3 regions of the Cytobacillus sp. FSL K6-0129 genome follow, and region 1 is predicted to be linked to each of the others. Evidence: predicted binding sites of a transcription regulator. Region 1 holds the regulator's gene; each other region holds the start of a gene.
What was found. Region 1 encodes CtsR, which represses protease genes until heat stress. Its sites were predicted from a motif close to ATGGTCAATAAAGGTCAAACA; they were not measured.
Positions count from the first base shown of each region.

Region 2: the regulator CtsR is predicted to act here: its motif matches at 5,063-5,083, upstream of clpB (ATP-dependent chaperone ClpB).
Region 3: the regulator CtsR is predicted to act here: its motif matches at 2,850-2,870, upstream of clpP (ATP-dependent Clp endopeptidase proteolytic subunit ClpP).

Region 1 is NZ_JBBOXM010000001.1:3,114,223-3,124,528, forward strand. Features, by position in the region: tRNA gene MHI57_RS15460 (tRNA-Val) at 1-2, shown strand, start outside; tRNA gene MHI57_RS15465 (tRNA-Thr) at 20-95, shown strand; tRNA gene MHI57_RS15470 (tRNA-Lys) at 103-178, shown strand; tRNA gene MHI57_RS15475 (tRNA-Leu) at 188-272, shown strand; tRNA gene MHI57_RS15480 (tRNA-Gly) at 291-365, shown strand; tRNA gene MHI57_RS15485 (tRNA-Leu) at 372-460, shown strand; tRNA gene MHI57_RS15490 (tRNA-Arg) at 470-546, shown strand; tRNA gene MHI57_RS15495 (tRNA-Pro) at 551-627, shown strand; tRNA gene MHI57_RS15500 (tRNA-Ala) at 645-720, shown strand; rRNA gene MHI57_RS15505 (16S ribosomal RNA) at 904-2,452, shown strand; tRNA gene MHI57_RS15510 (tRNA-Ile) at 2,552-2,628, shown strand; tRNA gene MHI57_RS15515 (tRNA-Ala) at 2,644-2,719, shown strand; rRNA gene MHI57_RS15520 (23S ribosomal RNA) at 2,979-5,911, shown strand; rRNA gene rrf (5S ribosomal RNA) at 6,142-6,258, shown strand; gene MHI57_RS15530 (CtsR family transcriptional regulator) at 6,508-6,969, shown strand; gene MHI57_RS15535 (UvrB/UvrC motif-containing protein) at 6,997-7,545, shown strand; gene MHI57_RS15540 (protein arginine kinase) at 7,548-8,627, shown strand; gene clpC (ATP-dependent protease ATP-binding subunit ClpC) at 8,634-10,306, shown strand, end outside.
Region 2 is NZ_JBBOXM010000001.1:4,727,928-4,738,233, reverse strand. Features, by position in the region: gene MHI57_RS23885 (BMP family ABC transporter substrate-binding protein) at 1-192, opposite strand, end outside; gene MHI57_RS23880 (hypothetical protein) at 313-1,074, opposite strand; gene MHI57_RS23875 (hydrolase) at 1,221-1,955, opposite strand; gene MHI57_RS23870 (YjzD family protein) at 2,178-2,369, shown strand; gene clpB (ATP-dependent chaperone ClpB) at 2,456-5,050, opposite strand; gene MHI57_RS23860 (YjzC family protein) at 5,160-5,339, opposite strand; gene argF (ornithine carbamoyltransferase) at 5,630-6,583, opposite strand; gene MHI57_RS23850 (carbamoyl phosphate synthase large subunit) at 6,580-9,672, opposite strand; gene MHI57_RS23845 (carbamoyl phosphate synthase small subunit) at 9,665-10,306, opposite strand, start outside.
Region 3 is NZ_JBBOXM010000001.1:2,335,725-2,346,030, reverse strand. Features, by position in the region: gene MHI57_RS11765 (gluconeogenesis factor YvcK family protein) at 1-502, shown strand, start outside; gene whiA (DNA-binding protein WhiA) at 530-1,477, shown strand; gene MHI57_RS11755 (HPr family phosphocarrier protein) at 1,498-1,761, shown strand; gene clpP (ATP-dependent Clp endopeptidase proteolytic subunit ClpP) at 2,160-2,759, opposite strand; tRNA gene MHI57_RS11745 (tRNA-Arg) at 3,048-3,119, shown strand; gene MHI57_RS11740 (hypothetical protein) at 3,561-4,022, opposite strand; gene MHI57_RS11735 (manganese catalase family protein) at 4,131-4,988, opposite strand; gene MHI57_RS11730 (YueH family protein) at 5,632-5,886, opposite strand; gene MHI57_RS11725 (hypothetical protein) at 6,088-6,540, opposite strand; gene MHI57_RS11720 (hypothetical protein) at 6,782-7,006, shown strand; gene MHI57_RS11715 (S8 family serine peptidase) at 7,400-10,306, shown strand, end outside.

The DNA.
Region 1 (10,306 bases):
CATTTTTTTGTGTTTATTTGCCGGCCTAGCTCAATTGGTAGAGCAACTGACTTGTAATCAGTAGGTTGGGGGTTCAAGTCCTCTGGCCGGCACCACTTGTACGAGCCATTAGCTCAGTTGGTAGAGCATCTGACTTTTAATCAGAGGGTCGAAGGTTCGAGTCCTTCATGGCTCACCATTTATATATGCGGGTGTGGCGGAATTGGCAGACGCACCAGACTTAGGATCTGGCGCCGCAAGGCGTGGGGGTTCGACTCCCTTCACCCGCACCATTTTTATTTTGAATATTTGCGGAAGTAGTTCAGTGGTAGAACATCACCTTGCCAAGGTGAGGGTCGCGGGTTCGAATCCCGTCTTCCGCTCCAATAAGTGCCGGGGTGGCGGAACTGGCAGACGCACAGGACTTAAAATCCTGCGGTAGGTGACTACCGTACCGGTTCGATTCCGGTCCTCGGCACCACTTATTGATGCGCCCGTAGCTCAATTGGATAGAGCGTTTGACTACGGATCAAAAGGTTAGGGGTTCGACTCCTCTCGGGCGCGCCATAAACGGGAAGTAGCTCAGCTTGGTAGAGCACTTGGTTTGGGACCAAGGGGTCGCAGGTTCGAATCCTGTCTTCCCGACCATTTTTATTACTCTTTTTGGGGCCTTAGCTCAGCTGGGAGAGCGCCTGCTTTGCACGCAGGAGGTCAGCGGTTCGATCCCGCTAGGCTCCACCAAAAACATTTTAAAAAAGTTATTGACATAACAAGTTAAGATGTTGTATGATTATAAAGTCGCTTCTGAAGCGAATGAGATTGTTCTTTGAAAACTGAACGAACGTAAAACGTCAAGCGTAATTCTAAAAAAGCTGATTTATCAGCAACAAAGCACCATAGGTGCAAATGAGCTAATCAAACACTTTATTGGAGAGTTTGATCCTGGCTCAGGACGAACGCTGGCGGCGTGCCTAATACATGCAAGTCGAGCGAATCTGAGGGAGCTTGCTCCCAAAGATTAGCGGCGGACGGGTGAGTAACACGTGGGCAACCTGCCTGTAAGACTGGGATAACTCCGGGAAACCGGGGCTAATACCGGATAATATCTATTTATACATATAATTAGATTGAAAGATGGTTCTGCTATCACTTACAGATGGGCCCGCGGCGCATTAGCTAGTTGGTGAGGTAACGGCTCACCAAGGCGACGATGCGTAGCCGACCTGAGAGGGTGATCGGCCACACTGGGACTGAGACACGGCCCAGACTCCTACGGGAGGCAGCAGTAGGGAATCTTCCGCAATGGACGAAAGTCTGACGGAGCAACGCCGCGTGAGTGATGAAGGTTTTCGGATCGTAAAACTCTGTTGTTAGGGAAGAACAAGTATCGGAGTAACTGCCGGTACCTTGACGGTACCTAACCAGAAAGCCACGGCTAACTACGTGCCAGCAGCCGCGGTAATACGTAGGTGGCAAGCGTTGTCCGGAATTATTGGGCGTAAAGCGCGCGCAGGCGGTTCCTTAAGTCTGATGTGAAAGCCCACGGCTCAACCGTGGAGGGTCATTGGAAACTGGGGAACTTGAGTGCAGAAGAGGAAAGTGGAATTCCAAGTGTAGCGGTGAAATGCGTAGAGATTTGGAGGAACACCAGTGGCGAAGGCGACTTTCTGGTCTGTAACTGACGCTGAGGCGCGAAAGCGTGGGGAGCAAACAGGATTAGATACCCTGGTAGTCCACGCCGTAAACGATGAGTGCTAAGTGTTAGAGGGTTTCCGCCCTTTAGTGCTGCAGCAAACGCATTAAGCACTCCGCCTGGGGAGTACGACCGCAAGGTTGAAACTCAAAGGAATTGACGGGGGCCCGCACAAGCGGTGGAGCATGTGGTTTAATTCGAAGCAACGCGAAGAACCTTACCAGGTCTTGACATCCTCTGACAATCCTAGAGATAGGACTTTCCCCTTCGGGGGACAGAGTGACAGGTGGTGCATGGTTGTCGTCAGCTCGTGTCGTGAGATGTTGGGTTAAGTCCCGCAACGAGCGCAACCCTTGATCTTAGTTGCCAGCATTTAGTTGGGCACTCTAAGGTGACTGCCGGTGACAAACCGGAGGAAGGTGGGGATGACGTCAAATCATCATGCCCCTTATGACCTGGGCTACACACGTGCTACAATGGATGGTACAAAGGGCTGCAAGACCGCGAGGTTTAGCCAATCCCATAAAACCATTCTCAGTTCGGATTGTAGGCTGCAACTCGCCTACATGAAGCCGGAATCGCTAGTAATCGCGGATCAGCATGCCGCGGTGAATACGTTCCCGGGCCTTGTACACACCGCCCGTCACACCACGAGAGTTTGTAACACCCGAAGTCGGTGGGGTAACCTTTTGGAGCCAGCCGCCTAAGGTGGGACAGATGATTGGGGTGAAGTCGTAACAAGGTAGCCGTATCGGAAGGTGCGGCTGGATCACCTCCTTTCTAAGGAATATACGGAATTAACTTGATGTTAGACTGTTCGTTCAGTTTTGAGAGTGCAATCTCTTTGATATGATTAAATACTTTACCGTGAAGTTATGTGGGCCTATAGCTCAGCTGGTTAGAGCGCACGCCTGATAAGCGTGAGGTCGATGGTTCGAGTCCATTTAGGCCCACCATTTTAACTTTAATACGGGGCCTTAGCTCAGCTGGGAGAGCGCCTGCTTTGCACGCAGGAGGTCAGCGGTTCGATCCCGCTAGGCTCCACCAACAAATCGTTCTTTGAAAACTAGATAATGTAATGAAGAAGATTACCGAGTAATCGCCACCTTAGTTATTTTTTCTCTCTATATATTATAGATTGATTTAAGATACTAAACTTTTTTAATAAACACAACCGAGAGGGTTGTGAGAAGCAAGCAGTTCAAGGAAGCGAGCGAGGAAACACCGGAGTGTGCGTCTTGTGCACATGAGGATGTTGACGAGTGAGCTGACGCCGAAATGCGTAGCTTATCGCAAGCCGAACAATGGTTAAGTTAATAAGGGCGCACGGTGAATGCCTTGGCACTAGGAGCCGATGAAGGACGGGACTAACACCGATATGCTTCGGGGAGCTGTAAGTAAGCTTTGATCCGGAGATTTCCGAATGGGGAAACCCCCTATCCGTTATGGGATAGGATCCATACCTGAATACATAGGGTATGGAAGGCAGACCCGGGGAACTGAAACATCTAAGTACCCGGAGGAAGAGAAAGCAAACGCGATTCCCTGAGTAGCGGCGAGCGAAACGGGATTAGCCCAAACCAAGAGGCTTGCCTCTTGGGGTTGTAGGACATTCTATACGGAGTTACAAAGGAACGAGATAGACGAAGAGGTCTGGAAAGGCCCGCCATAGGAGGTAAAAGCCCTGTAGTTGAAACTTCGTTCCCTCCAGAGTGGATCCTGAGTACGGCGGGACACGAGAAATCCCGTCGGAAGCAGGGAGGACCATCTCCCAAGGCTAAATACTCCCTAGTGACCGATAGTGAACCAGTACCGTGAGGGAAAGGTGAAAAGCACCCCGGAAGGGGAGTGAAAGAGATCCTGAAACCGTGTGCCTACAAGTAGTTAGAGCCCGTTAATGGGTGATAGCGTGCCTTTTGTAGAATGAACCGGCGAGTTACGATTACATGCGAGGTTAAGTTGGACAGACGGAGCCGTAGCGAAAGCGAGTCTGAATAGGGCGAATGAGTATGTGGTCGTAGACCCGAAACCAGGTGATCTACCCATGTCCAGGGTGAAGTCCAGGTAACACTGGATGGAGGCCCGAACCCACGTACGTTGAAAAGTGCGGGGATGAGGTGTGGGTAGCGGAGAAATTCCAATCGAACTTGGAGATAGCTGGTTCTCTCCGAAATAGCTTTAGGGCTAGCCTCATGCGTAAGAATCTTGGAGGTAGAGCACTGTTTGGACTAGGGGCCCTCATCGGGTTACCGAATTCAGACAAACTCCGAATGCCAAAGATTTATCCATGGGAGTCAGACTGCGAGTGATAAGATCCGTAGTCAAGAGGGAAACAGCCCAGACCACCAGCTAAGGTCCCAAAGTATACGTTAAGTGGAAAAGGATGTGGAGTTGCTTAGACAACCAGGATGTTGGCTTAGAAGCAGCCACCATTTAAAGAGTGCGTAATAGCTCACTGGTCGAGTGACTCCGCGCCGAAAATGTACCGGGGCTAAACGTATCACCGAAGCTGTGGATTGAACATCGTTGATGTTCAGTGGTAGGAGAGCGTTCTAAGGGCGTTGAAGCTAGACCGTAAGGACTGGTGGAGCGCTTAGAAGTGAGAATGCCGGTATGAGTAGCGAAAGATGGGTGAGAATCCCATCCACCGAATGCCTAAGGTTTCCTGAGGAAGGCTCGTCCGCTCAGGGTTAGTCGGGACCTAAGCCGAGGCTGAAAAGCGTAGGCGATGGACAACAGGTTGATATTCCTGTACCACCGTATTCTGTTTGAGTGATGGGGGGACGCAGGAGGATAGGGTAAGCGCACTATTGGATGTGCGTCTAAGCAGTTAGAGGGACCATGAGGCAAATCCCATGGTCATATACCTTGAGCTGTGATAGCGAGGGAAATTTAGTACCGAAGTTCTTGATTCCACACTGCCAAGAAAAGCCTCTAGCGAGGAATAAGGTGCCCGTACCGCAAACCGACACAGGTAGGCGAGGAGAGAATCCTAAGGTGAGCGAGAGAACTCTCGTTAAGGAACTCGGCAAAATGACCCCGTAACTTCGGGAGAAGGGGTGCTCATTAGGGTGTTAAAGCCTTGATGAGCCGCAGTGAATAGGCCCAGGCGACTGTTTAGCAAAAACACAGGTCTCTGCGAAGCCGCAAGGCGAAGTATAGGGGCTGACGCCTGCCCGGTGCTGGAAGGTTAAGAGGAGAGGTTAGCTCACGCGAAGCTTTGAATCGAAGCCCCAGTAAACGGCGGCCGTAACTATAACGGTCCTAAGGTAGCGAAATTCCTTGTCGGGTAAGTTCCGACCCGCACGAAAGGCGTAACGATCTGGGCACTGTCTCAACGAGAGACTCGGTGAAATTATAGTACCTGTGAAGATGCAGGTTACCCGCGACAGGACGGAAAGACCCCGTGGAGCTTTACTGTAGCCTGATATTGAATTTTGGTACAGCTTGTACAGGATAGGTAGGAGCCTTAGAAGCCGGAGCGCTAGCTTCGGTGGAGGCGTCGGTGGGATACTACCCTGGCTGTATTGAAATTCTAACCCACATCCCTTATCGGGATGGGAGACAGTGTCAGGTGGGCAGTTTGACTGGGGCGGTCGCCTCCTAAAGAGTAACGGAGGCGCCCAAAGGTTCCCTCAGAATGGTTGGAAATCATTCGTAGAGTGTAAAGGCACAAGGGAGCTTGACTGCGAGACCTACAAGTCGAGCAGGGACGAAAGTCGGGCTTAGTGATCCGGTGGTTCCGCATGGAAGGGCCATCGCTCAACGGATAAAAGCTACCCCGGGGATAACAGGCTTATCTCCCCCAAGAGTCCACATCGACGGGGAGGTTTGGCACCTCGATGTCGGCTCATCGCATCCTGGGGCTGTAGTCGGTCCCAAGGGTTGGGCTGTTCGCCCATTAAAGCGGTACGCGAGCTGGGTTCAGAACGTCGTGAGACAGTTCGGTCCCTATCCGTCGTGGGCGCAGGAAATTTGAGAGGAGCTGTCCTTAGTACGAGAGGACCGGGATGGACGCACCGCTGGTGTACCAGTTGTCTTGCCAAAGGCATCGCTGGGTAGCTATGTGCGGAAGGGATAAGTGCTGAAAGCATCTAAGCATGAAGCCCCCCTCGAGATGAGATTTCCCATAGCGCAAGCTAGTAAGATCCCTGAAAGATGATCAGGTTGATAGGTTAGAGGTGGAAGTGTGGCGACACATGCAGCTGACTAATACTAATCGATCGAGGACTTAACCAATTCGAAATGCGGAGGCGCCTTGCCCAGGTGCGACAAGCATAAGACGAATTTGACAGGAGGTTGTTCTTTAACCTCATGACAAATTTGGCTTATGACCTCGAGCACCTAGGCGCCGCAGCTAGACAGCACTACGTAAGTAGTCGCGTCAGCAACGCATAGGCGATTACTCAATAAATATCTTCTTCAACATTACCTAGTTTTGAGGGAACGATTCCCTTACAATTTCATAGTCCGGTGGCGATAGCGAGAAGGTCACACCCGTTCCCATACCGAACACGGAAGTTAAGCTTCTCAGCGCCGATGGTAGTTAGGGGCTGTCCCCTTGTGAGAGTAGGACGTTGCCGGGCAAGATAAAAGAGCACATCATTTGTATGTGCTCTTTTTTGTCGTGCTATAATGAATTCGTTTATTTAAATGGACAAATAACATCTACACAATCTAAACATAATATAAATTTAATGAATCAACCTATATTTCATACGTTTGAGATTTAGAAAAAAAGGGGAAAATTAATAATACTACTTCGTTGCAACATTTCACACAAATCATGTATAATTTATGTCAAATATAGTCAAAGTCAGATAGGGGGAGGCCGGGTGAAAAATATATCAGATATTATTGAAAAATATCTTAAAGAAGTCTTGGAACTTAGCGAAAGGGAAATTGTTGAAATTAAGCGGAGCGAGATCGCTGATAAATTTCAATGTGTCCCATCTCAAATAAATTACGTCATAAATACTCGGTTTACAGTTGAAAAAGGCTATGCTGTCGAAAGTAAACGTGGCGGTGGTGGTTATATAAGAATCACCAAAGTGCAAGCTTATGATTATGTTGATTTAATTAATCAATTGATTAGGATTGTACGTGATCGTATTTCACAAAATAGTGCTGAAAATATTATAAACAGATTAGTTGAAGAAGAGATTATTACTACTCGAGAAGCGAAGATTATGTTAAGTGTCATTGACCGTTCAGTTCTTTACTTAGAGTTACCCTATAGGGATGAGTTAAGAGCAAGGATGCTTGTTGCGATGCTAAATACATTGAAATATAAGTAGGCTGTAAAGTATGGAGGGGTGAAACAGATGATATGCCAAGAATGTAATCAGAGACCTGCGACTCTACATTTTACAAAAATTATGAATGGCGAAAAGGCTGAGTTCCATTTATGTGAAAAATGTGCCCAAGAACATGGGGATATGTTTATGTTAAATAATGGATCTGGATTTTCTATTAATAATCTATTGAGCGGATTATTTAATATAGATACAAGTTATGCAAATAACCAAGCTCAGTTAAATAAACAAGCGCAGGTAGTACAGTGTGAGCAATGCTCGATGACCTTTCCTCAATTTGTTAAAGTCGGGAAATTCGGATGTGCCCACTGTTATGAATCTTTCCGAGCACAGTTAAAGCCAATTATTAAAAGGCTTCATAGTGGTAATTGGAATCATAATGGAAAAATCCCTACAAGAATGGGTGGAGATATCCATTTGAAAAAGCAAATTGAGGATTTAAAAATAAACTTGAAAGAACTTATAACTAAAGAGGAATTTGAGAAAGCAGCAGAGACAAGAGATGCAATACGTCAATTGGAAAAAGAAATGAAAAACCATCTAGAGGGAGGGGAATGAACTTGTCTTTAGAAAGGTTTATCAATCAGGCTGTCAGCTCTTGGATGAGTGCAGAAGGTCCTGATTCTGATATCGTACTTAGTTCTAGAATTCGTTTAGCTCGCAATATTAAACAGGTTAATTTTCCAACAATCTTTTCCCATGATGAAGCTAAACGTGTGATAGAGATCATTAAAGCAAGAATGGAAAAATCGACTTTTGATACTTATGGTGACTTTTCGTTATTGCAAATGGATGATTTACAACCATTGCAAAAAAGGGTGCTGATGGAAAAACATTTGATTAGTCCTCATTTAGCAGAAAACGCTAGTCATGGTGCCTGCCTACTTACTGAAAATGAAGAGGTTAGCATTATGTTGAATGAAGAAGATCATATACGTATACAGTGTTTATTTCCAGGCTTCCAATTATCAGAAGCATTAGAAGTTGCAAACCAAATTGATGATTGGTTAGAAACTGAGATTGATTATGCATATGATGAACAGGTAGGGTATTTAACTAGTTGCCCAACGAATGTCGGTACAGGTCTCAGAGCATCTGTCATGATGCATTTACCAGGATTAGTATTAACTCATCAAATGAATAGAATCATTCCAGCAATTAACCAACTTGGATTAGTTGTTAGAGGAATTTATGGAGAAGGTAGCGAAGCATTAGGTAATATCTTTCAAGTTTCTAACCAAATCACATTAGGGAAATCAGAAGAAGATATTGCTGAGGATTTAAAAAGTGTTGTGGAGCAATTAATTTCGCAGGAAAGGTCAGCAAGAGAAGCATTAGCGAAAACCTCTAACATACAATTAGAAGATAGAGTCTTCAGATCCTATGGTATTTTATCTAATAGCCGAATCATTGAATCAAAAGAAGCGGCTAGATGTTTATCGGATGTTCGCCTTGGAATAGACATGGACTATATACAAGGCATATCAAAAAATATATTAAATGAATTAATGGTTTTAACGCAACCAGGATTTTTACAGCAATATGCTGGAGGCCAATTACGACCGTTTGAACGGGATATTCGTAGAGCTTCTCTTATTCGAGAAAGATTAAAAATGGAAGATCAAGAGTTGGGAGGATGATGATAGATGATGTTTGGACGTTTTACTGAGAGAGCACAAAAAGTATTAGCATTAGCACAGGAAGAAGCCATTCGCTTAGGACATAACAATATTGGGACTGAGCATATACTTCTAGGGTTAGTAAGTGAAGGTGAAGGAATTGCCGCTAAAGCACTTTATGCCTTAGGTCTAGGTTCAGAAAAAATTCAAACGGAAGTTGAAAATCTAATAGGTAGAGGGCAAGAGGCCTCCCAAACACCGCATTATACACCAAGAGCAAAAAAAGTAATTGAATTATCAATGGATGAAGCAAGAAAATTGGGCCATTCCTATGTGGGAACTGAGCACATTTTACTTGGTTTAATTAGAGAAGGTGAGGGTGTAGCTGCAAGAGTACTTAATAACCTTGGCGTAAGTTTAAATAAGGCAAGACAGCAAGTACTACAATTACTTGGTAGTAGCGAGTCTAACGGGCATCAAGGCAGCTCTTCAGCCAATGCAAATACACCAACACTAGATGGTTTAGCGAGAGATTTAACTGCCATTGCACGTGAAGGAAGCTTAGATCCAGTTATTGGACGTAGTAAAGAGATTCAACGTGTAATTGAAGTATTAAGCAGAAGAACAAAAAATAACCCCGTATTAATTGGAGAACCTGGTGTGGGTAAGACTGCGATAGCAGAAGGCCTAGCTCAACAGATCATAAATAATGAAGTGCCGGAGACGCTACGTGATAAACGTGTAATGACTTTAGATATGGGTACGGTAGTTGCAGGTACTAAATACCGTGGTGAATTTGAGGATCGCTTGAAGAAAGTGATGGACGAAATTCGTCAGGCGGGCAACATTATTTTGTTCATCGATGAATTGCATACATTAATTGGTGCTGGTGGAGCAGAAGGTGCGATTGATGCATCAAATATTCTAAAGCCATCACTTGCGCGTGGAGAGCTACAGTGTATTGGAGCGACGACGCTAGATGAGTATCGCAAATATATTGAGAAGGATGCAGCGCTTGAGCGTAGGTTCCAACCAATTACGGTTGATGAGCCGACTGCAGATGAGTCCGTACAAATTTTAAAAGGACTACGTGACCGTTATGAAGCCCATCACCGTGTGACAATTACGGATCAAGCCATCGATGCGGCAGTTAAATTATCAGATCGTTATATCTCTGATCGTTTCTTACCAGATAAAGCGATTGATTTAATTGATGAAGCAGGCTCAAAAGTTCGCCTACGTTCTTATACAACGCCTCCGAATCTCAAGGAGTTAGAAGTTAAATTAGAAGATGTAAGAAAAGAAAAGGATGCAGCTGTTCAAAGTCAAGAGTTTGAGAAAGCAGCATCTTTAAGAGACAATGAACAAAGATTAAGAGAAAAGTTAGAAGAAACTAAGAAAACATGGAAAGAAAAGCAAGGGAAAGAAAATAGTGAAGTGACGGTAGAGGATATTGCCAATGTCGTTTCTAACTGGACAGGAATTCCAGTTACTAAATTGGCACAAACTGAGACCGACAAACTATTGAATTTAGAAGAAATCTTACATTCGCGCGTAATTGGCCAAGAGGAAGCAGTAAAGGCGATCTCTAAAGCAGTTAGACGGGCAAGAGCCGGTCTTAAAGATCCGAAGAGACCAATTGGTTCTTTCGTTTTCCTAGGGCCAACAGGTGTGGGTAAGACAGAACTTGCTCGTGCCTT
Region 2 (10,306 bases), 1.6 Mb from region 1:
ATCAATATCATAAGTAGACTGTATCTTGAGTAGGCCTTTATACCCTTTCGTACCCCACACTTGATCATTAATGGTATCCGGCACTAATAAGCCAGCCTTTTGCAGCTGACCCCCAGAAAATACCTGTCCACATGACGATAATAGAAGAAGGCATAGAACCAAACTCCCCCACTTAATTAAAGCTCTCTTCATTTCTATATCTTTCGCCCCTTTATGTTAGTTGATTTTTTCTTTCGAAAAGACCAACTAACATCATTCTAACCTTTTATCCTAGTGATTGAAAAGGTTTTTCCGATGAAAGTACTTTTATATTTATGGGAGAATATCCACATGTCTTTTCTGTTGACTAAGCGCTTTTTCCACCGATAGATGGTTATTAATATGAATTGTTTGAGGTTCGTCTCTTAAACTGTTATCTTCTTTTACAGTATGACTTCCAAGATTAATTTGTAAATAATCTACACATTGCTGCCAATGGTTTTCAATTCCACTGCTAATTATTTTTTCTCCACTCTTATTGTTTGATAAAAAATCATGCAATAAACAGGTGATGGCTTCGTCAATATAAACAGCATCAGCTCGCCATTCCTTTTCACTGACACTTTTATTGTGGTTATTATGCATTAGCTTTTGTTGAAAAAGCATTTCTTCCGGTTGAAACGGTCCATATACTGTTGGTAAGTAATAGATATGAGCATGAGAAAAGGTCTTTTGCACCCATTTTTTTGAATGACCTGTATACAACCATTGAATGGGCAAAGTAATCACACATTTTCGCTTTTCAAAAGAAATTTTATCTAAGATAGGAACTAAAAACCTCTCCATATTTATATCTTTAATATATAAACTGTAACCATCAATAAAAACAGTGGCCTCATCTTCGAGCAAAGTGTTTAAACTATCTATATCCACTTCAGTTAAGTTCGCATTTCTCCCAACGGATAATTGTTTTTCTAAAGCATCATCTGCCTTCAATGAATTGAGCAGTAAAACCTCTGTCCCTTCTTCTAACAGCCCTTTACACGTAGCAAAACCTACAAAACTATAACCATCAATTACAACTGCTTGCTTCATACCCCAGCCTCCAGTCGTCTGTTTTATTGTATACTATGCGGAATTATCTTTATATATCATCGAAATCTCTCACTCAAATATGACTTATAACAAACTAGCAAGTTTTACATAACAAAAAAATTGGCTGAGGGATTTTTTCCTCAGACTTATAATATCGTCTCATTTTCGTTGAGAAATCGAATAATATGGTAGCTTAAACTATGCCTTTTCTCTGGTAATAAATAATTGATTGAGACTTGTTGATTGTTTTCTGACCATTTCACTGATAAGTCTTTTAAATGATGAGATTGTTTATATGCACGACTACTTGAGAGGATATGAATGATTTTTACTGGGAGGTCTACTTGAAGGAATTGTTCTTCATTTATTGCGATGGATTCATCTATCTCTTTAATATTACTCACAAGTGCAGCCTCAACTTCTTTCTTTAATTTTTTATAGAAAAATTTATGTTCTTTTTCTTGTTCCAAATGTGTTTTTAATGAAAAGATGGGATTGATAAACGTAATCGACCGTATATTCTCATTCATTTCATTCATTAATGCACCAGCGACAAGTGCGCCCATACCTTCAGCAATAATATGGATTCTTTCATTAATAATTTCATGTCTAATCGTATGGGCATACAATCTTTTTGCCATTTCAATGGCTTTACGACTTCCCCAATTTCGCCCATATAGATTCGAATAAAAGATAGTATAACCATCTCTTCTTAATGCTGATATGAGAGATGATTTCCCTTCATTTTGTGTCCAGAAGCTTTGTTTCTCATCAACAAAATGGCGTTCATCCCCAATGATAAGAATACCGAAACCACTTGGCTTTTCTGGGTAATGAATCATATTCCATTCTGTATGCAGTTGAAAGTTTCGGCTATCCATTTTATTAACCCCTTTACTGTTGTTCATACTAATGTATGATTGTACAGGTAATTTGAATAGGATATTTGCCTAGCTTTTAATGAATTAGTTCAAACGCTTGATTCCAACTGTTATTCACATTTTAGACATAATCCTATGAAAAAAAATCAGTGAATCACGTTTATAATCCAACCATTGTATGATACTATTAAATAGACTGACATACGTATGAGGTGAGTAAAAATGCAATACATTTGGACGTTCATTTGGACATTCTTACTTATGAATATGGTTACTTATGTAGTAAGCAACATGAATGGTGTAAGTTATGATTTACAAACAGCAACCGTCCTTTCGGTTGCAGTAAGTATTCTTCTTTACATTCTTGCTGCTGTCATTCCTGCAGCACCAGAAGAGAAGGAAGGACTACATTAAGAATGGCAACAAAAGTCATCCAATATGGATGACTTTTGTTTTTTTACTTTCGTTAATATATCCAGTTTATGCTATTTTCTACTGGTTCATGATTGTTTTATGATGAGTTTTGTACTGTCACTAGTGATAGCTACATGTGATTTCGCTTGGATATTTCCCGCAATCATTTCTTTTGCTAATACTGTTTCAATTTCTCTTTGCATGTAACGCTTCAATGGTCTTGCACCGTATATGGGATCAAAAGCCGTTTCTGCAATAAAAGCCTTTGCCTTATCATCTATCGTTAAGTTAATTTGTTGATGAGTTAACCTTTGTTGTAGTTCATGGATTAGTTTTTCAACAATTCCTTTCATCTCTTCTTTACCTAAAGGATGAAATAAAATAACCTCATCTACTCTATTTAAAAACTCTGGCCGGAAATGCGATCGTAACATTTCTAATACTTTATTCCGAGTTTCTTCTATTATATTACCCTTCTCTTTCGCTTCATCGCGTTCAAGCAAAATATGAGATCCTATATTTGATGTCATTATGATGACGGTATTCTTAAAATCAACTGTTCTACCTTGAGAATCAGTAACCCTTCCGTCATCCAACATTTGTAAAAGAATATTGAACACTTCAGGATGTGCTTTCTCTATTTCGTCTAGTAATAGGACGGCATACGGATTCCTGCGAACCGCTTCTGTTAATTGTCCACCTTCTTCATACCCAACATACCCTGGTGGTGCACCAACTAGTCTTGATACCGCATGTTTTTCCATATACTCTGACATATCAATTCTAATGATATGTTCCTCACTATCAAATAAAGATTCCGCTAAAGCCTTTGCCAACTCTGTTTTTCCAACTCCTGTAGGACCTAAGAAAATAAAAGAACCAATCGGCCGTTTCGGGTCTTTTATACCTGCTCTTGCTCTTAAGACCGCATCTGAGACAAGTGTGACGGCATCATTTTGACCGATGACCCTTTTTTGTAGAATCGACTCTAATCGCAATAACTTCTCCCGTTCACTTTCAACTAATTTAGAGACAGGTATACCAGTCCATCTCGATACAATATCAGAAATTTCTTCTTCGGTTACCTCTTCACGTAATAAACGGTTATCATTTTCTTTATTATTCGCCTCTTCTTCTAATTGTTGTAACTCTTTTTCACATGCAGGGATTTTCCCATGTCTTAACTCTGCTGCCTTATTAAGGTCATACTTATTCTCAGCTTCCTCTAGCTCTCTTTTCAAAATTTCTAACTGCTCTCGTTTTGATTGTATCGATTGTATCGCAGCCTTTTCTGTTAACCATTTCGCTCTCATTTCTTTCGCTTGTTCCTTAAAGTTAGTAAGTTCTTCTCTTAGTTTCTCTAACCTACCTTGACTGATTTCATCAGACTCTTTTAGCAGAGCGGCCTCTTCAATTTCAAGCAGCATTACCTTTCTTGTTACTTCGTCAAGCTCCGTAGGCATAGAGTCAATCTCTGTCCGGATCATTGCACATGCCTCATCAATTAAATCAATCGCTTTATCTGGTAAAAAACGATCTGTAATATAACGATCAGATAAAGTAGCTGCTGCAACAATAGCCCTGTCATGAATATTAACCCCATGATGAATTTCAAATCTCTCTTTTAAACCTCTTAAAATAGAGATAGAGTCTTCTACATCAGGTTCTTTTACTAATACTTGTTGAAACCTTCTCTCTAATGCCGGATCTTTTTCAATATACTTTCTATGTTCATCCAATGTTGTTGCGCCAATACAATGTAGCTCACCTCGGGCAAGCATCGGCTTCAACATATTACCAGCGTCCATCGCACCTTCTGTTTTACCAGCTCCAACGATTGTATGTATCTCATCTATAAACAGAAGAATACGACCATCACTCTTTTTAATCTCTGCTAACACTGCTTTTAAGCGTTCCTCAAATTCACCTCTAAATTTAGCACCAGCAATTAACGCACTCATATCTAATGAGAAAATCGTCTTATCTTTCAGTCCCTCTGGTACATCTTTTCTAACAATTCTCTGTGCTAATCCCTCAACAATTGCTGTTTTACCAACACCTGGCTCCCCGATGAGGACAGGATTATTTTTCGTTTTCCTTGAAAGTATGCGAATTACATTACGTATTTCTTGATCTCTGCCAATGACAGGATCTAATTTCCCTGTTTTCACTTCTTCCACTAAATCTCTACCATATTTATGAAGTACTTCATAAGTACCTTCTGGGTTTTGTGATGTCACCTTTTGATTCCCCCTGATCTCTTCAATTGCTTGTTTGATATCCTTCTTTTTCATTAAAAAGAGGTCTGTAACATTCGTCTTTGCCACAATCACTGCCCATAAAACATGTTCAATGGATATATAATTGTCCCGCCATTGCAATCTTAATTCTTCTGCTTTTGACAAGGTTTTTCTTAAATCATTAGTAAGATAAAAAGAATTTAAATCCGCACCACTTCCACTAACCCTGGGTTTTCTTTCTAATAAATGTTGCAATGATTGTTTCACATTTTCAATTGTAAAATCACTTCGTCTTAAAATATTTGTAAAAAGATGATCCTCCTGCAAGAAGGAAAGGAATAGGTGCACCGTATCCACCTCTTGGTGACCTTTATTTGTCGCCATCCTTTTGGCAGTCATTAAACCTTCTTGCAAAGAGGTTGTCATTTGATTAATATCCAATCGCAAGTCACACTCCTGACCTTTTTTGACCTTTGTTTTATTATAAAATTATTTCCTACCATATGTAAAGCCATCCACATTTTGGGATGGCATCTGATCGGTTTCATTATTATGGTTTTCTTTGATAAGTCCATAATCGATTATAGTTTGAGTTTTCAGGAAATCGATCACCCGCACGAAGACTTACCACTTGTGGGTTATTCACATTACTGCCAGTTTCTCCAATTTCAATATATTTACCATTATTCGGCGCTTTCTGCCCTGCTCTAAATTGTCGATTTTGTCCCAAAATGAGCACCTCCTTCAAACTTACACTTTTATTATTTCCGCGAGAAGGAGGAATCATAAAGGAAATTGTAGGTATTGTGTTTTACTCAAATCAGATTGCAAGCCTAGCTTTGGCGCTTTTATTGTTGGGTGTACTTTTTAAATCACTCTTACTCCGCAGCTATCTTTGCCCATTTTTCCTCTCAATGGAAGAGCTATACCTTTTTGCTCACCTCAAACTGCCTAAATTCTCCTCTAATGATAAAAAGCACGAACCATTCTAGGAACAGAATAATTCATGCTTCAGGAAACTTATAGTAATTCAGTTAATAAGGCTTTTTGTGCGTGAAGGCGATTGCCTGCTTGTTGGAAAACAGCGGAGTGATCACCGTCAATAACAGACGCCGAGACTTCTTCCCCACGGTGTGCGGGCAAACAGTGAAGGAATAAATAATCTTCTTTTGCACAGGCTACTAGTGACTCGTTCACTTGATAATCATGAAAGACTTGTAAACGCATTTCATTTTCTTCTTCTTGACCCATACTCGTCCAGACGTCTGTATAGATGACATCAGCGCCATCAACCGCCTTTTTCACATCGTTTTCGACGAGAATTTTACTACCTGTCACTTCAGCAAATCCTTGTGCTAAAGCAACCACTTTTTCATCTGGTTCGTAGCCTTTCGGACATGCAATCGTCATATGCATGCCAACTTTTGCTGCTGCAATCATTAATGAGTGAGCTACATTATTGCCATCTCCTACATAAACACAACTGATACCTGCTAATTGTCCTTTTACTTCTTTAATCGTTAACAAGTCTGCTAGTGCTTGACAAGGATGATATTGGTCCGTTAACCCATTAATCACTGGAATAGTAGCATGTGTTGCAAGTTCTTCTATAATATCATGAGAAAATGTACGAATCATAATACCATCAACATAATTAGATAATACTTTTGCTGTATCTGCAATCGTTTCTCCTCTACCGATTTGCATATCATTACTATTTAAATATAGGGCATGACCGCCAAGTTGTAACATACCCGCTTCAAAGGAAACCCTTGTACGTGTAGATGACTTTTCAAAAATCATTCCCAATATTTTGCCCTTCAATGGCTCTTCGGCTTGATGATCCGTTTGCTTCATTTCATATGCCTTTTCGACAAGACCAATGATTTCTTCAGAAGAATAATCAGCTAATGTTAGCATATCCTGTCCTTGTATATCTAACTTTTTACCACATACAGTCGATGTTGTAATCATGATATCGTCACTTCCTTTACATTGTCTTTTTGCCAATCCTCAATTGCTACTGCTTGCCAATCCTTTTCTGTTAAAGCAAGTAAATAGGCCTCAAGCGACTCTAATTCACTAAAAGTGTGTAGTCTGTTTTTAACCGCCCATTCCCGCATACGTTGGTTTTCATCACCAGTGAACGGATTGTAAAGTGCAACAGTTGTTTCATCTAATTCGGCACCTTGAGCATCTAGCAATTTGGTATTTGACTCTTTTGCCAATGTCCTAATTCCATCTGTTAATTCACCACTATACAAAACGGACCGTTCTTTATCTCCATGTAATTGGAACACTTTCTTTAAAGCTTGTGGTAAAGTCGCTGCTAACGCAATTCCTTCCCCAGTTGACTTCATTTCTGGTCCTACTTTAGCATCAAGACCTTTTAGTGCATAGTTAGAGAAAACCGGATATTTGACAGTAACAAATGTTTGCTTCGTATCTTCTGGAAGTTGGTCTTTTTCGAAAAATTGCTTTCCTAATAATACTTTCGTTGCCTCTTGAACCAATGGAATAGCAGTCACTTTACTTACAATTGGCACCGTTCGACTTGCCCTCGGGTTTACTTCAAGTAAGTAAACTTTGTTATCATCAATAATATATTGGATGTTCATTAAACCTTTATATCCAAGCTTTTTAACCATCAATTGTCCATACTTAATCATAAGATTTTGTACTTCTTTCGATAAGCTTTGTGGCGGTAAGACTGACATACTATCACCAGAATGAACCCCGGTCCTTTCAATATGCTCCATAACTGCCGGGATGAGAACATGCTCTCCGTCTGCGGCTAAGTCAAGCTCCGCCTCTTTCGCCTGTAAAAATTGATCTACAAGTACAGGAAATGGAATATCCTTCTTTTTATAAACTTGAAACGCTTCATCATTATAAATGGTTTCCATTCCCATCCCACCGATTACATAAGATGGTCTAATCAATACAGGATAGCCGATTTGGTTTACATATTGTTCGAGTTCAACTTCATTTTCTGCCACGTATCCTTGAATATGTGGGATTTCAAGTTCATCTAATAATTGATAAAATAATTCTCTATCTTCAAGGGTATCAATAGTTTTCGAATCAGTACCGAGTAATTTTACCCCGTAATCCTCTAGCTGATTAGCTAAGTTAAGCGCTGTTTGTCCCCCTACTTGAACAATGACTTCATTCACTTGTTCCGCTTCAATTACATTCATCACGTCTTCAATGATTAATGGTTCAAAATAAAGACGATCTGCTGTCGTAAAATCTGTACTGACTGTTTCTGGATTATTATTAATCATAATCGTTTCAATACCTTCATCTTTTAAAGCAAAGACACTTTGTACAGAACAATAATCAAATTCAATTCCCTGGCCAATTCGTATCGGACCACTACCAATGATTAAAACTTTTCTTTTATCGCTCGGTATTTGTTCATTTTCTCCAAAATAGCTAGAGTAAAAATAATTGGAAGACGCAGCGAATTCGGCGGCACATGTATCAACCATTTTATAAGATGGGATTATCCCCATTTCTTTTCTTTTATGACGAACAGCTTTTTCATCGACCTGCCACACTGAAGCAAGGTAGGCATCACCAAAGCCCTTTTCTTTGATCAGTTGCATCATTTCTGGCTCAATATTTTCGAGTGAAGCTTGTGTAATCTCTTTTTCTAATGAGATTAAACGTTGGAAAGCTGACAGATAAAAATAATCAATTTTAGTGATGTTTTTTATCTTTTCAGCGCTTACCCCACGTCTCATTAACTCTAATATAATGAAGAATCTTTCATCTGTTTGGCCAGCTAACTCCTTCAGTAACGTCTCTTTTGTATCTTTTTTGATCCGAGGATAGTGAAGATCAAGTCCTTTTCCTTCAAGGGAATGAACCGCTTTGATCAGCGCTCTCTCCAAGTTTCTATCAATCCCCATTACTTCTCCTGTTGCTTTCATTTGCGTGCCTAATTTGCGATCAGCATCAGAGAACTTATCAAACGCCCATTTTGGAAATTTGACAATGCAATAGTCTAGTGCCGGTTCAAAACTAGCAAAAGTATCACCAGTAACTGGGTTAATAATTTCAGAAAGATGATAGCCTACAGCCAACTTTGCTGCCATTCTTGCAATCGGATATCCAGTTGCTTTAGAAGCAAGAGCAGAAGATCGACTAACACGAGGATTCACCTCAATCAGGTAGTAATTTTTACTTTCTGGGTCTAGAGCAAATTGAATATTGCATCCACCAATGATGCCTAACTCAGAAATAATTTTGACAGAAGCACTACGAAGCATTTGGTACTCTACATCGCTTAATGTCTGACTCGGGGCAACAACAATACTATCTCCTGTATGTACACCTACTGGATCAATGTTCTCCATATTACAAATGGTGATACAAGTATTGTTGCTGTCGCGCATCACTTCATATTCTACCTCTTTAAACCCAGCAATACTTCTCTCTACTAGCACTTGCGTAATCGTACTTTCTTTTAGGCCACTCTTAACGAAATGCTTTAATTCATTCATATCTGTTGCAATACCGCCACCTGTTCCACCTAGGGTATAAGCAGGTCGGATAATGATAGGAAAACCAATCTTTTCAGCAAACGCAACCGCTTCTTCCACATGATGAACGATTTCACTTTCTGGAACTGGTTCATTTAGGTCATTCATTAATTGGCGAAATGCTTCCCGGTCTTCACCTTTTTTTATTGCTTCGATACTGCTACCTAAAAGTTTCACCTCATATTTATCTAATACGCCTGCTTCACTTAGTTGAAAGGTTAAATTTAGACCTGTTTGACCACCTAAAGTTCCTAATAAGCCATCTGGTTTTTCTTTTTGAATGATTTTTTCAATACTATTTACTGTTAATGGTTCAAAGTAAATCTTATCTGCAAATGCGTGATCTGACATAATTGTTGCAGGGTTATTATTTACTAATATTACCTTATAGCCTTCTTCTTTAAGCGCCGCGCATGCTTGCGTGCCTGCGTAGTCAAATTCTGCTGCTTGCCCAATCACGATTGGTCCCGATCCGATGACCAGGATAGATTGGATACTGTTGTCTTTAGGCATATGCGATAACGCTCCCTTTCTTCTCTTCAATCGTTTGAATAAATTCTAAAAATAAATAATGCGTATCTGTTGGTCCAGGATTAGCTTCAGGGTGAAATTGTACCGTCTCAATCGGATAAATTTCATGAGTAAGACCCTCAACAGATTGATCATGCAAATTAATGAACCTTGTTTTAAACCCAGTTGTTTCTAAACTTACGGTATCAACAACATAGCTATGGTTTTGTGAAGACATCATGACACGTCCTGTTTTCAGATCACTAATAGGATGATTCGCCCCTCTGTGTCCAAAAGATAACTTTGTTGTGTTACCCCCAAGTGCAAGTGCTGCTAACTGATGTCCTAAACAAATCCCTAAAGTAGGGTAGCTGGTAATTACTTTTTTAAGTTCAGGTAAGACATTTTGAAGCGTTTTCGGATCTCCAGGACCATTGGACAGTAGGATACCATCAGGATTTAACTTAGCAACTTCATTGAATGTTGTCGAAAATGGCACAGTGGTCACTTTACAATTTTGCTGTAATAAGCTATTAAGTATTGATTTCTTATAGCCAAAATCATAAAGAACAACATGCTTATCACCTTCACCATATGTGTGCATCTGAGGATTAGAAACCAATTCAACCTTATGATC
Region 3 (10,306 bases), 780 kb from region 1:
TAAGAAAGTATTTTTGACTCCTGAGAAGGTAAGTCCGCTTTCGGAAACGATTGAAGCTATTCGAGAGGCTGATCTCATTATCATTGGTCCTGGTAGCCTGTACACAAGCATACTTCCTAATCTACTTGTACCGTCTGTAGGTAAGGAAGTGTGCCGTTCTCATGCAAAAAAACTGTATATCTGTAATTTAATGACGCAGGCAGGGGAAACTTTGGACTATCGTGCGAGTGACCACGTACAGGCAATATTTGATCATATGGCTGAGCCATGTTTAGATTTGATTCTTGTCAATCATGAAGAAATTCCAGAAGATATTCAAGAGCGTTATGAAGAGGAACGAGCGAAGCCTGTCTATTATGACCGTGATCGATTAGTCGAACAAGGCTTGGAAGTGCTACAGGGTGAGATTGTTAGCCTTGAAAAAGGGGCAATTCGTCATAACACGAATGAAGTCGCTAAAAAGATTTATCAATTAATTGTAAATGATATAATGAAAAACTAGTATTTGTCTGGTTAGGGGGGAGAAGGTATGTCTTTTGCTTCGGAAACGAAAAAAGAATTAACGAACTTGGAGACAAAGGATTGTTGCGGAAAGGCAGAATTATCCGCTTTGATTCGTATGAACGGATCTCTCTCTTTTTCAAATAAAATGTTAATTGTAGATATTCAAACGGAGAATGCAGCGATTGCCAGAAGAATCTATACGCTGATCAAAAGGAATTATGATGTGCAAGTTGAGCTGCTTGTTCGAAAGAAAATGAGACTTAAGAAAAATAACGTGTATATTGTTAGACTAATGGAGCAAGCACAAAAGATTCTTGATGATCTGCATATTATTAGTGCTGGCTTTCAATTTATCCATGATATCTCAATGGATTTAATTAAAAAGAAATGCTGCAAACGTGCTTATCTAAGAGGGGCTTTTTTAGCAGGGGGATCTGTCAATAACCCTGAAACCTCTTCCTATCATTTAGAAATTGCTTCAATGTATAAGGAGCATAATGACGCCTTGTCGAAATTAATGAATACTTTTGGGTTGAATAGTAAAACATTGGAAAGAAAGAAAGGTTTTATTACCTACTTAAAAGAGGCGGAAAAAATTACAGAATTCCTTAATATTATTGGGGCTCATAGCGCGCTTTTACGATTTGAAGATATCCGCATTGTTAGAGATATGCGAAATTCAGTTAATCGCTTGGTCAATTGTGAAACAGCCAATTTAAATAAAACAATTGGTGCTGCCTTAAGACAAGTTGAAAACATAAGATATATTGAGAGTACCGTTGGACTAAAGGTGTTACCAGAGAAATTACGCGAAATTGCTGAATTGCGTGTTACGTATCAAGATGTGACTTTAAAGGAACTTGGAGAAATGGTCTCTGGTGGCACGATAAGCAAATCGGGTATCAATCATCGCCTAAGAAAAATTGATGAAATTGCAGAAAAAATTAAAACAGGGCAATGGAAGGAATCTTAAAGTTTTTTGGAGGTTAGGACATGGTAGAAAGACAAGTGGAAGTCAAAATTAAATCAGGCTTACAGGCGCGCCCTGCTGCAAAGTTAGTGCAGGAAGCCAATCGCTTCACAGCAGATCTCTTTATCGAAAAAGGCGGAAAAAAAGTAAATGCCAAAAGTATCATGGGATTAATGAGCCTATCTCTAAGTGCTGGTTCCACCGTAACCCTCCTCGCTGAAGGCAGCGATGAAACCGAAGCCTTAAATAAACTGACTGCACTCCTACAAGAGGACATTGTTTCATAATCTGTATAATACACGAATAACCTGCGCACCCCCATTGCTAGATGCTTCTACCAATGGGGGTGCGTTTCATTGTCCTCAACCAACTTGCATCGATATGATAGGGGCAAGTGGTTTGGTTGAGATGGAAAAACACAAAGAAGCCGGAGCAAAGAGGAATTGTGCAGCTAACTAGATAGAAAATCACAAAAGAAGACCGAACAGATCAATTTTTCCTCATATCGGTTACGATTGCCACTCAAAACTAATGCGAAATTGCCACTCTACAAATCACCCTATTTCTACTTTTTTTATCTCACCGTTTTTCGTTCACCTCCCAGTCGATCTAACAACTATTAATTCATAGCAAACAAAAAGCCATCAGCAAATGAAATGCTGATGGCTTTTGTTATTTGTGATGCTTATTTTTTCTCTTCTGGTGTATTGTTTGTAATGATTTTGTCGATAAGACCATATTCTAGTGCTCTTTCTGCAGTCATGAAGTTATCACGATCTGTGTCTTTAGAAATAACATCTAAAGGTTGACCAGTGCGTTCAGCTAGAATTTGGTTCAATTTTTCACGTAAGAATAGGATGCGTTTAGCAGCAATCTCGATTTCAGTTGCTTGCCCTTGAGCGCCACCTAGTGGTTGGTGAATCATGACTTCACTGTTTGGAAGCGCAAAACGTTTCCCTTTTTCACCAGCTGCTAGTAAGAATGCACCCATGGATGCAGCCATACCAGTACAGATTGTTGAAACATTTGGTTTGATGTATTGCATCGTATCATAGATAGCCATACCAGCAGTGATACTTCCACCTGGGCTATTAATATAAAGCGTGATGTCCTTTTCAGGATTATCTGCTTCTAAGAATAATAGCTGAGCCACGATTGAGTTTGCCACATTATCGTCAATCGCACTGCCTAACATGATAATGCGATCTTTTAATAGGCGAGAGTAAATGTCATAAGCGCGTTCCCCTCGGTTTGTTTGTTCGATTACTGTAGGGATTAAGTTCATTTCCAATTCCTCCTTTAAAGGTCAAAAAAGTTTTGGAAAGGTATTTTATACCTCGCCATTGGTAAATGTATGTAGTTTCATCATACATGGTTGGTCAATTAAGGTCAAACGAATCGCTTGATTATTTCAAGAGAATTATTCGACATTTTTTTCTAAGTTGATTTCCTCGTATCCATGATACCCACAAATTTTTGCTTTTAAACAACGAATGCTTGCATATAAAGGGTTTTTCCCATATAATTAATATTCGTAACACCAAGAAAAACGTGTTCCTACATAATAAAAAATGCCCTCGTGGTGCAACGGATAGCACGTAAGATTCCGGTTCTTAAAATGGGGGTTCGATTCCCTCCGAGGGCGCTACATGCTTAAAATATAAGAAATGATGGGAGATTTTTAATTTTAGTTCGACTTTTGTCCGACGAAGTTAAAAATCTCCTATTTTATTTACCCTAATCGGAAGTTCATAAATCGATTATCCCTTAATTATTCTTAATATTCCTACATATAGATTATCGCTAATGCTTAAAAGAAGGTTAGTTTTAATATTTGAGGTGAAAAAAAGATAATTGAAGGAAAGGAAAGTTTAAGAGTCATTACAATATGTTTTCTAGAAGTCACCAATCTCAGGAGCAATTCTCAAAGTTAAAGAATGAAGTTATACATAAGCTAACTACCAGAAAAAAGATGGTCAAAAGGGAAAGAGCCCCATGGCATGTTTATCTAAATAAAATACAATCATGTAATAACTAATTATTTAAGCTACGATGAAAAAGTGTGCAATAGCCTTATACTAAATCCTTAATTTTCCATTGGTTCTACCTCAATGTATTTTTGGAAGCCATAATTCAAAAGAGCAAGGAAATAGTAAAGGACAAGTATTCCAGTTCGTGTGAATTTTTTGAGTTTAAAGTGCCCAATCTTTTCGAAAAGAGGAGTTAAGAGATAGGCAAAAATAACATCCATAATTAAATTAATAGTAGCATATAAGGGGAATTTGCCATAAGTAAAGTGAAACACCCATAAATTTATCGTGAAGAATGGTCCTAAAATAAATGCTAATGCATCAAATAACATAAATTTATAACCACCTTTTACTTTCCACCAATTAAATATTGGACTTAACATTTCGACAATGAGTAAAAGAAGTGAGCAAAATAATGTCACTGGTAAAAATCTTTTAAACGAATTTTTAGGTAGAAAAATAATAACGATTGCCCATAATACAATTGCATTAAATATTCTAAAAAAATTAGCAAGCATTCACTTCACCTCTATTTTCCTTTAGATTATGTGGGTGTTAACTAATTTATACAGGTTTAGTGTTTTGAACGAAATTATCGAAAACAAATAAATAGAGCCTAAAAGGCCCTAATTATCTAAATCATATAAACCTGGTGCATGTTCATTTGGCATATCCGGCATTGTTGGCACGGGAAACCCTTTAGGTGGTTCAGTCACTGAAAGGTCCCCACCATTTCTACTAGGTGTTGTTCCAGTGAATACTTCCCCAATAAGTGTATCATCTAAACGGAAATTAAATTGAGCGTTGTGAAAGCCCATATCAACATATTTCTTACATTCAGGATATTTATTCAAGTCGTAGTTAGGAACAGGGAAGACTTTTCCCCAATCAACTCCTAATGTTTCTAATGCCTTTGCAAAAGCATTTTGATGCGCATTATCTCTAACCATAAGAAAAGCTACTGTTTCTCTTAGAGTTTTATTACTGCTCATCTCATAAATTCTTGATTTTTGAAGTACACCAGTTGATTCTAAAGAAACATTATTGATTAAATTTGCTACTAAGTTACCGTGGTCATAAACCCAGGAACCATTCCAAGGGTTACCTCCTGCATCAACTGGTAAGGATGCTTTAGCACCTATAATGAAATGATGGGGATTTGCGCCATCTTGAATAACATCATCTAACGGAGCATTATCAAATGCTTGGTTACCTGGGCTAGAACCACCAGCACCATTTAAAAGTTGATTTATTGTCGATTGTACTAATTCTATATGACTAAGCTCTTCTATAAATACCCCTCTTAATAGGTCTCGATATTTTTTTGCTTTTCCTCTGAAGTTGGCACTTTGAAATGAATATTGCATCATTGTACGTATTTCTCCAAATTGTCCACCTAGCGCTTCTTGAAGCACCTTGGCTGCATGTGGATCTGGTTTATCAGGAACAATCATATTAATTAAATCTTCTTTGTAAAAATACATGAATGTATTCCTCCGTTTTTGAGTTGTAAATTCTAATAATAAATCTATTTTGTGTTAAAAAAATCGTTTTATCCATTTATCCATTTAAAAAGCGCATCTGGGGAGAAATCTTTCTTTGTGAAATTAAGGCTTTAGCCCGCATTTTTAAAAAAACTAACAATCAAAACACAAAATGTGAACAAAAAAGAAGAGTCATGCTTTGACTCTTCTTTAAATGAAATTCCGATGAAACTACTCTTTTTATGCGATTTTATCATGGAGAAAGGGTGAGTAAAGAAAAGGACAGTGAGCGTGAGGTATGCACTCTGTGAAGGGATCATTGGTTGGCAAACCAATGTAACCATTGTATTTTATGTTCAATCATCTTAATGCTGGGGTTAAATAATGATGTTTCATCAAAAAGGTTGAAAATTCATTTATAAATCTATAAGAACGCTAAAGAGAAACATTACAACAAAGATATTTATGTACATGGCTGCTATAACTATGCCATAATGAATTTTTTTAAAAAGGAATAATGAAGTTGGAGCTAGTAATCCCCCGAAAATGAGCATGCCGAATATTTCATTTGAATAGAAGAAAATAATCACCTACAGACAATTTTCTACTTAGTGTATTTAATTGATAAATTTTTATACGAAGGTTAACGAAATATGTTTAATTCAGTAAGCTTGGACAGTCTATAGGCTAGCTCGTATGAATTGCCTTCATAAAGGTGAAATGAGAGTGAATCATTGAGGTATTCCACTTTTTGTTGGAATTCCTCTAAACAGCCTATTTGTGCTGACCAATGGAGATCAGGAATAGAGACAATATATTTTTCTTCTGGAGTTTTAATAATGTATACATTTGAGTGTCTTTCTCCTAATAAATGCATTTTTTCTTGAAGATATTTCATCTATTCTACACCTCAACTTCTCCATTTATTAAAAGTATTATATAAATGAAAAGGAGACAAAGAAAGCAATATCTATTAGAAACACTGAAAAGGAGACTAAAGGCTCTAGGGAAAAAGTCTACAATAATGGGAATCGTTAACTTCTTCAGTATGAATTAATAAAAGAAGAGCCGATGGGCTCTATAAACCTTGATTAACTTCTCATTTGTATGGATCAATATACTGCCACTTTTGAAATAAGTAAATGAGTGAAGCACAAATAATACAAGTGATAAAAATGATGATATGGATAGAATCATCCATTTTATAAATCCCGAAATATTCATAAAGGTTCATGATACCAAAAGAAAAGACTGCATCGCTAATTGTATTAATTGTTATATAAATCCAAAAGTTACCAAATGTAAAGTATAGAAATATAGTAGGTAAGACTATGTATAAGCCGTAGACAAAAGGAGTTGTATTAGTTAATGGGAAAATGGTTTGCACAACTTCAACTAGATGATATCTTTGATATAGTTGAAATACTATTGTTAAAAGCAGGGCACTTACTAATCCACCGGGAATGAAGGACTTTACCCTTTTAGTATCTAAAAAAAGGAGAAAGAACCAAGGTAGAATCAACATAGTCCACAAGAAAATATGGGTAAACATTCAACTATACCTCCAATAAGTAGATAATTATACTCTTACCGATAACACCTTAGTCTATGCATAAAAAGTCGGGAATCGCCGGAACCCTTAAATGAGTTGAGATGAGAAAAATTCTCGAATAATTTGTTCTGCAAACAATAAAAATAGGTTTCTAAATTTTATAATAAAAAATTTAAAAAGAGGTGATTGTATGAGATAAAAATTATTAAGTATTCAACTTCCTGATAGATATGAAGAAAATTTGTTTGAATATATTCCTACACTAGATGGTGTTCCAGAGTTAATTGATTACTTAAACCTCGGATACTCCAAAAACCAATACAAAAAAATGACATCATTAGTCGCAATTGAAAGTATGAAATTTAATTTAATTGAAGCAAAAAAAGACAATGCTCTTTCAAAGGAGGAAGTGGAAAAAGGAAATAAATTGATTGTAGAAGCGATTGAAAGATATAACTCAATATAAAGCACAAAATAATCTTAATAAGATAAGTACTAGAAAACAAAAAACAATCATACAGCCATTTAGCGCCGGAAAGTTATAGTAAAGCTGAAACTGTTCCTTTTCAGCTGTCTTTAGCAATTCTCATGTATACATCTTCATAAAAACTAGAACTAGCATATCTCAAGTTAGATGTGTTTTTTTTGTTGGGGTAATTCCGTCAAACATCTCACTAAAAAACGCAAGGAGCCGCAAAAAAAAAACCGAAAATGGTCCGTTTGTTTTCTTTTTTCGACAAATTCTTCGCTTTTTTGTACCGAAGTACCTAAAAATATTACCCCAATTTACAAGTAATAACTTCACAACCTATCATTAAATTATAAAAATAATAAATTTTCAAAAAATAGGGGTGGAGTTATGAAGTTTAAAAAGCTAAAGCCGTTACTTACGTTGACGATGGCTGCTGGTATGATATTTTCGTTCAGTGTACCTAGTCATTCAATGGCAGCTGAGAATGATAAGTTCAATATGAAACAGATTGAATCTATGCTCAGTGGTTTATCCAAAGAAGAAAGAGCGACTTTGAATGAATTAAATGCGTCACCAACATTTACAATTTCTCCAGATATTAAGCAGGATAGTGCAGAATTAGTTTCTGTTATTGTTGAATTTAAAACACTTCCAGCAAAAGTGGCTGTTAAACAGCAACTTTTATTAGGTAAGCAAAAAGCGGTTAATAATGCAGAACAGCAAGTTGAGGCTTCTCATAAATCCTTTTCAACATTTATATCCTCAATGAAAAAGAAAAAATCTATTGATAAGTTTGATGCCAATAAGCTTGAGATCATTCATGAATACAAACACGCTTTTAATGGGGTATCAATGACTTTACCTGGTACGGCTGTTCAATCATTACTTGCCTCTGATGAAGTAAAAAGAATATGGAGTAACAAAGAAATCAAATTAGATTTACCTAGTGAAGATGAGAAGGTTAGTCCGAAAATGGCTGATAGTGTACCTCAAATTGGGGTTGATCAATTGCATGATGAAAAGATTAAGGGAGAAGGCATTAAAGTCGGTGTAATCGATACAGGAATTGATTATAACCATCCTGATTTAATGGATGCTTATAAAGGATATCGCTATACCGATGGCGAGAATCCTGCTGAGGTAGAGCCATCTTCAGTTAAAGGCTGGGATTTTGTTGATAATGATGCTGACCCAATGGAAACAACCTATGAAGATTGGGTTGGAAATGATGAAGGGTATCCTGAAGAATACGGTGGAGCGACTTATTATACATCTCATGGCACTCACGTATCAGGAACGATAGCAGCAAACCCTGATAACACTGTAGATTATGCTGTAACTGGGGTAGCACCAGAAGTTGACTTATATAATTATAGAGTGCTAGGTCCATACGGATCTGGAAGTAACGAAGATGTTATGGCTGGTATTGATAAAGCAGTTGCAGATGAAATGGATGTAATGAATTTATCACTCGGAACTTCTGTCAATGACCCACTAGACCCGACCTCTATTGCGATAAACCAAGCGATGCTTTCTGGGGTTGTTGCGGTAGTGGCTGCAGGAAATGCAGGTCCAGATGAAAAAACACTCGGTTCACCTGGTACAGCTGCTTTAGGTATTACTGTAGGGGCAAGTGACTCCGATATGAGTATCCCGACTTTAGATGTAACCGTTAAAGGCCAAAAACTATCCTTAATGTTACTAGCGAAGAATTTTTCTGATAAGTTGGCATTATTAGAAGGTAAAGAGTTACCGATTGTTGAAGCTGGGATTGGCCAAGAGACGGATTTCCAAGGGTTAGATGTGAAAGGGAAAATCGCATTAATTGAAAGAGGCACTTTGACCTTTGATGAGAAAATTAAACATGCGAAAGATGCAGGAGCAATAGCTGTTATTATCTATAACAATGAAGAAGGGCAAATCCCATCCTACTTGGGAGAAGGAAGTGAATATCTCCCATCTTTCCGCCTGTCAAAAGAAGATGGAGAGAAATTGAAAGCGAGTGGAGTCAATAAAATCACTTTAACAAATCTTGATGAAACGACAACAGAGGGAGATCATTTAGCTGACTTTAGTTCAAGAGGTCCGGTGAATGGAAACTATGATATTAAACCAGACGTTGTGGCGCCAGGGGTAGCGATATTTTCGACGATTCCAGAGTATATCAATAGTCCTGAAGAAGGAGTCGCATATGACAATGCCTATGCTAGAATGCAAGGAACGTCGATGGCAACACCTCATGTAGCAGGTGTAGCAGCATTGATTCTTCAAGAAAATGAAGCTTATGACCCTTTCGAAGTGAAGGAAGTATTGATGAATAACTCAGTCGACCTGAATGGCGATTATTCAGTGAATGAAGTTGGAGCAGGAAGAATCAATGCCTATGCATCTGTACATGCTGAAACGACAATTAAAGTACTTGATGAAACGGAAATGATGGAGGGAGAAGGTACCGTTGTTATAGATGAAGAGACAGCTTCTATAGCATTTGGTAGGGATTATTTACGTGATGATGGTGAAGCGATTAACCACTCTAAAGATATAGTAATCAAAAATAGCGGTAAGAAAAAATCTTATGACCTTACAGTAGAGTTTAATCAATCGATTGATGGGGTTGAAAATGCAAAAGAAAATAAGGTCACTTTAAAAACGAAGAAGTCTGTTACAGTCGGTAAAGGGAAAGAAAAAACGCTAAACGCCACCATCAATGTACCAGCGAATGCGAAGCCGGGTGCATATGAAGGCTATATTCGTATAAATAATCAAGCGGATGCCCAAGAGAAATATCAAATTCCTTTTTCCATCTTTGTTACAGATAAAGGAATTGATTCTTTTGAAACGGATCGACCAACACTAGCGAATGATGTTGGGTTTTGGCAAAACTACTATCCAATTATTAACGGATTATTTACTTTGAAAAGTCCAATGGAAAGCATCGACGTGATCGTGAAAGATAGTCAGTCAGGTGAGGCACTCGGATATATTGGTTCGTTAAATGCTGAGAATATGATGCCAGATCGAGAATATTTCTTGCTGTATATGTTTACAGGAGCAATGTTGCCATTTACGAAAGACCCTAATCAGCCAATTGCTGAAGAATACGTAAAATTACCAGAGGGAGACTATGAAATAGTCATTTTAGCGAAGGATGATAGTGGAAAAACGTATACAGTTGACGCACCAGCAATCATTGACAATACCGCACCTGAGATTGAGTGGGATCACGAGCCCGGTGTGTATGAACTGAATGACTCGATGTTTACAGTCGAGGATGGGGAAGAGGCATTTTATGTT